DNA from 2 places in the Mycobacterium sp. DL440 genome. Region 2 is predicted to be linked to the other one. Evidence: riboswitches for the same ligand, from Rfam matches in the RefSeq annotation. Region 2 holds a riboswitch; the other holds the start of a gene.
What was found. A riboswitch is a leader RNA that binds a small molecule or an ion and turns the genes downstream of it on or off. The one in region 2 is predicted to bind glycine.
Positions count from the first base shown of each region.

Region 1: linked by a shared signal. The riboswitch ahead of gcvP (aminomethyl-transferring glycine dehydrogenase) and the one ahead of HBE63_RS29230 (L-serine ammonia-lyase) in region 2 are both predicted to bind glycine.

Region 1 is NZ_CP050191.1:2,603,847-2,608,123, forward strand. Features, by position in the region: gene HBE63_RS12620 (MerR family transcriptional regulator) at 1-51, shown strand, start outside; gene HBE63_RS12625 (bifunctional nuclease family protein) at 162-662, shown strand; gene HBE63_RS12630 (MerR family transcriptional regulator) at 918-1,538, shown strand; glycine riboswitch at 1,657-1,755, shown strand; gene gcvP (aminomethyl-transferring glycine dehydrogenase) at 1,910-4,277, shown strand, end outside.
Region 2 is NZ_CP050191.1:6,007,163-6,011,439, forward strand. Features, by position in the region: gene HBE63_RS29210 (acyl-CoA reductase) at 1-292, shown strand, start outside; gene HBE63_RS29215 (SDR family NAD(P)-dependent oxidoreductase) at 293-1,225, shown strand; gene HBE63_RS29220 (TetR/AcrR family transcriptional regulator) at 1,261-1,836, shown strand; gene HBE63_RS29225 (molybdopterin-binding protein) at 1,852-2,064, opposite strand; glycine riboswitch at 2,239-2,339, shown strand; gene HBE63_RS29230 (L-serine ammonia-lyase) at 2,393-3,775, shown strand; gene dnaK (molecular chaperone DnaK) at 3,957-4,277, shown strand, end outside.

The DNA.
Region 1 (4,277 bases), 3.0 Mb from region 2:
CTCCACACGTCACTGATCAAGTCCGCCGTACGCGACGTTCTGGATCGCTGAGGACTAGACTCGTTTTGACGGCTAGCTCGTCTAAGTCGGGACCCCTGAGGCGAACTGGCGAAGGACGAAGATTCGACGAAACGGCACGGCGGTGCGGAGGGCAGGCACAGATGGCTGAGGTTCGCGTGGTCGGCATTCGGGTGGAGCAGCCGCAGAACCAGCCCGTATTGCTGTTGCGGGAATCCAACGGTGACCGGTACCTGCCGATCTGGATCGGGCAGTCGGAGGCTGCCGCGATCGCCCTGGAACAACAGGGCGTCGAGCCCGCCCGGCCGCTCACTCACGACCTGATCCGAGATGTCATTGCCGCCCTGGGGCATTCACTCAAAGAGGTGCGGATCGTGGATCTGCAGGAAGGCACGTTCTACGCCGACCTGGTCTTCGACCGCGACATCACGGTGTCGGCCAGGCCTTCGGACTCGGTGGCGATCGCCCTGCGTGTCGGCGTGCCGATCTACGTCGAGGAGGCGGTGCTGGCCGAGGCCGGCCTGCTGATTCCCGACGAGAATGATCAAGACGGCGGCACGGGCGGTGGTGTGCCTGAGGACGAGGTCGAGAAGTTCAAGGAGTTCCTGGACAGCGTTTCGCCGGACGACTTCAAGGCGACATGACGGCCGCCCGCCCTGCTGTGCCACCGCAGATCACGGATACGTCTCAACTGGGCATACCGGTGTCAACACGCGGCGCGGGAGTCAATCGGGCGGGAATTCGAACGCCATACTTTCTTCGCAGCGGGCAATCAGGGCCCGGCGGGAAGCGTATGCTCGACACATTCGAGCTCACAGCAAACCGCCACAGTAGAGATTGCTGCGGTGCGGGACCTATAAGTACGACGCGGGCGAGCTCGATCGGCGAGAGGATTCACAGTGGGTGACACGCCACGGCAGGAAGAGTTGGATCTGGCGACCGGGAGCGGCGCGGAGCCGCCTGTCAGGCCAGCTGGCGAACCCGTGCAGGGTGGGCTGTTCCCCGACGATTCGGTGCCCGACGAACTCGTCGGTTACCGCGGCCCCAGTGCGTGCCAGATCGCCGGCATCACCTACCGGCAGCTCGACTATTGGGCGCGCACCTCCCTGGTCGTTCCCTCCATCCGGGGTGCGGCCGGCTCGGGCAGCCAGCGCCTCTACTCGTTCAAGGACGTTCTGGTCCTCAAGATCGTCAAGCGGTTGCTGGACACCGGCATCTCGTTGCACAACATCCGGGTCGCGGTCGACCATCTCCGCCAGCGCGGTGTGCAGGATCTGGCCAACATCACCCTGTTCTCCGACGGCACCACGGTCTACGAATGCACCTCGGCCGAAGAGGTCGTGGATCTGCTGCAGGGCGGTCAGGGTGTGTTCGGCATCGCGGTGTCCGGCGCCATGCGTGAGCTGACCGGCACCATCGCCGATTTCCCGGGCGAGCGTGCCGACGGTGGCGAGTCCATCGCGTCACCCGAAGATGAGCTGGCCTCGCGGCGCAAAAGTCGCGACCGCAAAATCGGCTGACTTTTCCGCACAGTTCCTCCCGCGAGCAGACACTTAGGTACCCGAAATTCGACGTTGACGGGTACCTAAGTGTCTGTTCGCGGGCATAGGTGAGTGGCCGGTAGAATTGCCGACGCATCGCCCTCGTGCGGGAGAGTTTCGTGACAGCCAGTCACGGACGCCGAAGGAGCAATACCTCTCCGTCAACCTCTCAGGCACCCAGGACCGCGCCAGGCCCCGATGCCTCTGGAAAGTGGTGCCCGCTGGGTACCCGCCCATGGGGAAAGGTCCTGTAGCGGGGGCTGAATCTCTCAGGCGCCCGGACCGGGTCGACGACAGAGGGAGAGGGACTGCTACGACGTCTCAGCACGTCTGCGCCTCAGGGGAGTGTCGTGTCCGACCAGCATCAACCGCGTTTTGCCGATCGTCACATCGGCCCGGACGCCGCCGCCGTGGCCACCATGCTCGAGGTGATCGGAGTGGCGTCACTCGACGAACTCGCCGCCAAGGCACTGCCCGCAGGCATTCTCGATGCGCTCGACGCCGACGGGGTCGCCCCAGGCCTGGAGGGCCTGCCCGCACCCGCCACCGAAGAGCAGTCGCTGGCCGAGCTGCGTGAGTTGGCCGATTCCAATACGACCGCGGTCTCGATGATCGGCCAGGGCTACTTCGACACCTTCACTCCCGCCGTGCTGCGGCGCAACATTCTTGAGAACCCCGCCTGGTACACCGCCTACACCCCGTATCAGCCCGAGATCAGCCAGGGCCGGCTCGAAGTGTTGCTCAATTTCCAGACCATGGTGTCGGATCTGACCGGACTCGAGGTCGCAGGAGCGTCGATGCTCGACGAGGGCACTGCCGCGGCCGAGGCCATGACCCTGATGCACCGCGCGAGCAAGGCCAAGACGAATCGACTCCTGGTCGACACCGATGTGTACACGCAGACCGCGGCCGTGCTGGCCACCCGCGCGCAGCCGCTCGGCATCGAGATCGTCACCACGGACCTTCGCCAGGGGCTGCCCGACGGTGAGTTCTTCGGTGTCATCGTGCAGCTGCCCGGCGCGAGTGGCGGCGTTGTGGATTGGACGAGCCTGATCTCCGCTGCCCATGAGCGTGGCGCACTGGTGGCCGTGGGTGCCGACCTGCTGGCGATGACGGTGATCACCCCGCCGGGTGAGATCGGGGCCGACGTCGCCTTCGGGACCAGCCAACGGTTCGGCGTGCCAATGGGATTCGGCGGTCCGCACGCCGGCTATCTGGCGGTGCATGCCAAGCACGCCCGGCAGTTGCCGGGTCGGTTGGTCGGTGTGTCCGTCGACGCGGATGGGTCGCCGGCCTACCGCCTGGCGCTGCAGACCCGCGAGCAGCACATCCGCCGGGACAAGGCGACCAGCAACATCTGTACCGCGCAGGTGCTGTTGGCGGTGATGGCCGCGATGTACGCCAGCTACCACGGCGCCGCAGGTCTGACCGCGATCGCCCGCCGCGTTCACGGCCATGCCGCCGCGATCGCGGCCGCACTCGGCGATGCGCTGGTGCACGACACGTTCTTCGACACCGTGCTGGCCCGGGTTCCCGGACGCGCCGACGCGGTGGTCGCGGCCGCCAAGGCCAACGGCATCAACCTGTGGCGCGTCGACGCCGACCACGTGTCGGTGTCCTGCGACGAGACCACCACCGATGAGCACGTGGCCGCCGTCCTCGAAGCGTTCGGAGTCGCCCCCGCGGCCGATCCGGTGAACACCGGGATCGCGACGCGCACATCGGAGTTCCTGACGCATCCGGCATTCAACTCCTACCGCACCGAGACCGAGATGATGCGGTACCTGCGGATGCTGGCGGACAAGGACATTGCCTTGGACCGCAGCATGATTCCGCTCGGCTCCTGCACGATGAAGCTGAATGCGGCCGCCGAGATGGAGCCGATCACCTGGCCCGAGTTCGGGCGGCAGCACCCGTTCGCGCCGGCGTCGGACAATCCGGGTCTGCGTAAGCTGATTGCCGACCTGCAGGACTGGCTCATCGGGATCACCGGCTACGACCAGATCTCGTTGCAGCCCAACGCCGGTTCCCAGGGGGAGTACGCCGGCCTGCTGGCGATCAAGGCCTATCACGATTCGCGTGGCGACACCGAACGTGATCTGTGCCTGATCCCGTCGAGCGCGCACGGCACCAATGCCGCCTCGGCCGCGCTGGCCGGCATGCGCGTCGTGGTGGTGGCCTGCCGCGAGAACGGCGACGTCGACCTCGACGACCTCCGTGCCAAGATTGCCGAACATGCCGATCGTATTGCGGCGCTGATGATCACCTATCCGTCGACGCACGGGGTGTACGAGCACGACGTCGCCGACATCTGCGCGGCCGTGCACGACGTGGGTGGCCAGGTCTACGTGGACGGTGCGAACCTCAACGCGCTGGTCGGGTTGGCCCGCCCGGGCCGCTTCGGCGGCGACGTCAGCCATCTCAACCTGCACAAGACGTTCTGCATCCCGCACGGTGGCGGCGGCCCCGGCGTCGGACCGGTCGCGGTGCGCTCGCATCTGGCGCCGTTCCTGCCGGGCCATCCGCTGGCCGATGAGTTGCCCGATGAGCACACGGTTTCGGCCGCCCCCTACGGGTCGGCATCGATCCTGCCGATCACCTGGGCCTACATCCGGATGATGGGTGCCCCAGGGCTGCGTACCGCGACCCTGACTGCGATCGCGTCGGCCAACTATGTGGCCCGGCGTCTCGACGAGTACTACCCGGTGCTCTACACCG
Region 2 (4,277 bases):
CAACGTGGTGCCGGTCGACAGCATCGACACGGTCACCCAGGCCGTCAACTCCTACACCCAGACCATCGGCATCTACCCCGAATCGCTCAAGCGTCAACTGCGCGACACCCTCGGCCTGTTCGGTGCGCAGCGGCTCACCAGCCTGGGGTACGCGTGCAGCGTGCCGATCGCCGCGCCGCAGGACGGTATCGAACCGATCCGGCGTATGTGTAAATGGATCGTCGAGGAAACCTGCGACCCAGGCGTGGTGATGCCGCTCTGGCGCCTGGCAGCCGCTACCCGGGAGGCATAGATGTCCGCACCGAATGTACCTACCGCGCTCGACATGGTCGACGGGATCGATCTGGGCGGCAAGACATGTGTGATCACCGGTGCCACTTCAGGACTCGGCCGGGAATCGGCGCGGGCCTTGGCTACGGCCGGTGCGCATGTAGTGCTGGCCGCACGCAACCCCGGCGCGCTGACCGAGGCGGCCGACTGGATCCGTACCGAGGTGCCCGGCTCGCGGGTCTCCACGGTCCTGTTGGACCTGGCCTCACTGGCCGGCGTGCGGACCGCCGCCAAGTCCATCAGCAGGATCGCCCCGGCCATCGATGTGCTGATGAACAACGCCGGCGTGATGTTCACCCCGTTCGGCCGCACCGCTGATGGCTTTGAAATGCAGTTCGGGACAAACCATCTCGGCCACTTCGAGCTCACCCGGCTGCTCGTTCCGCAGCTGTCCGCCGCGGCGGCGGCCCGGGTGGTGATCCTGTCTTCCGACGGGCACACGATGGCCGACATCGACCTCGACGATCCCAACTGGGAGCGGCGGGGCTACGACAAGTTCCTCGCCTACGGAGCGTCGAAAACCGCGAACGTCCTGCACATGGTCGAACTCGACCGTCGACTGAGCAGTCGTGGGATACGGGCTTACTGCGTGCATCCGGGTGTGGTCGCCACCTCACTGGCCCGGCACATGACCCGCGACGACTTCGCCGCACTGTCCGACCTCACCCCGGCGCAGCCGAACCGGAGGGCCGAACGCATCGACGTCCTTCACGACTTCGTGCTGCCCGACCAGGGTGCGGCCACGCAGGTCTGGGCCGCGGTGAGTCCCGAGTTGGCCGGCGTGGGCTCGGTGTACCTGGCGGACTGCCGAATCCGGCCCGAGGTCGCGTCATACGCCGTCGACCCGCACCGCGCCGCCCAGTTGTGGGAGCTCTCGGAATCCCTGTGCAGCTGACCGGTTTTACCGCGTCATCGGTAAAGTCGGTGGCCATGGATCGAACGCAACGGCGCAAACAGGAAGTGCGCGAACGCATACTGCAGGCCGCGTTCGATCTTTTCCTGTCCCAAGGCGTTGACGCGACCAAGATCGAAGACATCTGCGCGCGTGCCGACGTCGCGAACCGGACCTTCTTCAACCACTTCGCCACCCGCCAGGACATGCTGGCGGCCCTGGCCGAGCAGCGGTTGCTCAACCTTCAGGAGGTGCTGCGCGACCGGTCGGGGGAGCCGGTGCCGGCGCGGCTCATCGGGCTGTTCGACGACATCGCAAAAACGCTCACAGAATCCGGCGACACCTACCGCGAGCTGATCGGGGCGATGTTCGCCACCACCGGGCTGCGGCTACCGCGTGGCTACGGCCTGCATCAGACGTTCGTCGAGCTGGTCGAGGACGGCATCGCGAGGGGCGAGGTCACGCGCAAACATGATCCGCGCACACTCGCCGACATCATCGTCGGTGCGCTGGTCGGTGGGGTGGTCAGCTGGACCACCGAGCAGAGCTATTCACTCGACACCGGCATGCACGACCTGGCCGGTGCGCTGGTGGACTTATTGCAGGCGGATTGACGGCACCCAGACGGGTCAGTCGACCCCCAACATCACCTCGGTGGACTTGACGAGCACGGTCGTCGGGGTGCCGGGCTGCAGCCCGAGCTCCTCGACCGCCTCCTTCGTGATGGAGGCCGTGACGATCTGCTCACCGCCGTCGAGCTTGACCTTGACGGTCGCCATGACCGCGCCGATCGACACCTCGGTGACCTTCCCAGTGAGCTGGTTGCGGGTGGATAGACGCATCGCGAGCCTCCGTCGATCAGTGGGTTTGGATCGACGTTAGTCGCTCATGGCCGGGGGTAGCATCCGTTACACAACTCAAAACGTCGATGACGCATTGTGGGAGAACCTCCGATTCCGGAGGTGCCGTAGGTGCAAATCCTCTCCGGGAAACTCTCAGGCCCAATACCGCAGTGCCGAGGCAACTCTGGAGAACAGCGTGCGTATCCGTCGCGCTTACCGAAGGGGAAAAGGCGCCATGCGCCGAAGCTCTCAGGTTTCAGGACAGAGCGGGGAGGTGTCACCAGACGACGCATCGCGTCACCGCGATGCGCGAAATTGGAGTCATCTCATGGCGGTCAGTGTGTTCGATCTGTTCTCGATCGGGATCGGTCCCTCGAGTTCACACACGGTTGGCCCGATGCGGGCGGCCGGCATGTTCGTCGACGAACTCGTCGGTCGCGGCGTGGTTGACCACGTCGCCGAGGTCAAGGTGGACCTGTTCGGTTCGCTGGCGGCGACGGGTGCCGGTCACGGCACGATGCCGGCCATTCTGCTGGGTCTGGAGGGCTACCGGCCCGAAACGGTCGAGACCGACGAGATGGAACGACGACTTGCGACCGTTCGCAGCCAGGGCAAGATCTCGTTGGCCGGCCGGAGCATCATCGCGCTGACCGAATCCGACATGCATCTGCAACCGGACCGTCGGCTCACCCAGCACCCGAACGCCATGACATTGACGGCATTCTCGTCCGGTGGTGACACGGTCCACCTCGAGACGTACTTCTCGGTCGGCGGCGGTTTCGTCGTCACCGAATCCGAGCCGGACCAGCGTGAGACGGGACGAGGCGCCGACGGGTCCTTCCGCACAGCCGCCGAGTTACTCGCCCTGACCGAGCGCGACGGACTGTCGGTGAGCCAGGTGATGATGCGCCACGAATGCGTGTCCCGTAGCGAAGTCGAGGTGCGGGACCGTCTCCTGCGCATCCGTGACGTCATGGTCTCGTGTCAGGCCCACGGGATGTCCCGGGATGGCTACCTGCCGGGCAACCTGAAGGTCCGCCGTCGGGCCAAGGACTGGTACGTCCGGCTCAATGCCGAAGACCCACAGCGTGATCCGTCCTTCGCCGAGGACTGGGTGAACCTGGTCGCGCTCGCGGTCAATGAGGAGAACGCATCGGGCGGCCGGATCGTGACCGCGCCCACCAACGGTGCGGCCGGGATCGTCCCGGCGGTCCTGCACTATGCGTTGCGTTACACCTCGGCCGGAATTGCGGATCCGGACGACACGACCGTCCGCTTCCTGCTCACCGCCGGTGCCATCGGTTCGCTGTACAAGGAGCGGGCCTCGATTTCGGGCGCCGAAGTCGGGTGTCAGGGTGAGGTCGGATCCGCAGCGTCGATGGCTGCCGGAGGCCTCGCCGAAATCCTGGGCGGCACACCGCAACAGGTCGAGAACGCTGCCGAGATCGCCATGGAACACAGCCTCGGTCTGACCTGCGATCCGATCGGCGGCCTGGTGCAGATCCCATGTATCGAACGCAACGCCATCTCGGCGGGTAAGGCGATCAACGCGGCCCGCATGGCACTGCGGGGCGATGGCACCCACCGGGTGAGCCTGGATCAGGTGATCGAGACGATGCGTGCCACCGGAATGGACATGAGCGCCAAGTACAAGGAGACATCCATGGGTGGCCTGGCGGTCAATGTTTCCGTCAACGTCGTCGAATGCTGACGGCGATGGCTACCGGGAAATTTCTCGGAATCCCGGGAACAAATCCGCCAAAACCCCCGTTGACCACACCGACAGCAAGTTGAGCGCGAGTGACTCAAGTCTGGGTTGACAATCTATGCCCTCCCGGAGCAAGCTTGAGCGCAGTCCGCTCAGACCCCTATCTCTATCAGGAGGCAACACCATGGCTCGTGCGGTCGGTATCGACCTCGGGACCACCAACTCATGCGTGGCGGTCCTGGAAGGCGGCGACCCCGTCGTCGTCGCAAACTCAGAGGGCTCCCGGACCACCCCGTCCGTCGTCGCATTCGCGCGCAACGGCGAGGTGCTGGTCGGTCAGCCCGCCAAGAACCAGGCAGTGACCAACGTCGACCGGACCATCCGTTCGGTCAAGCGCCATATGGGCACCGATTGGGCCGTCGAGATCGACGGCAAGAACTACACGGCGCAGGAGATCAGCGCACGTGTGCTGATGAAGCTGAAGCGTGATGCCGAGGCCTACCTC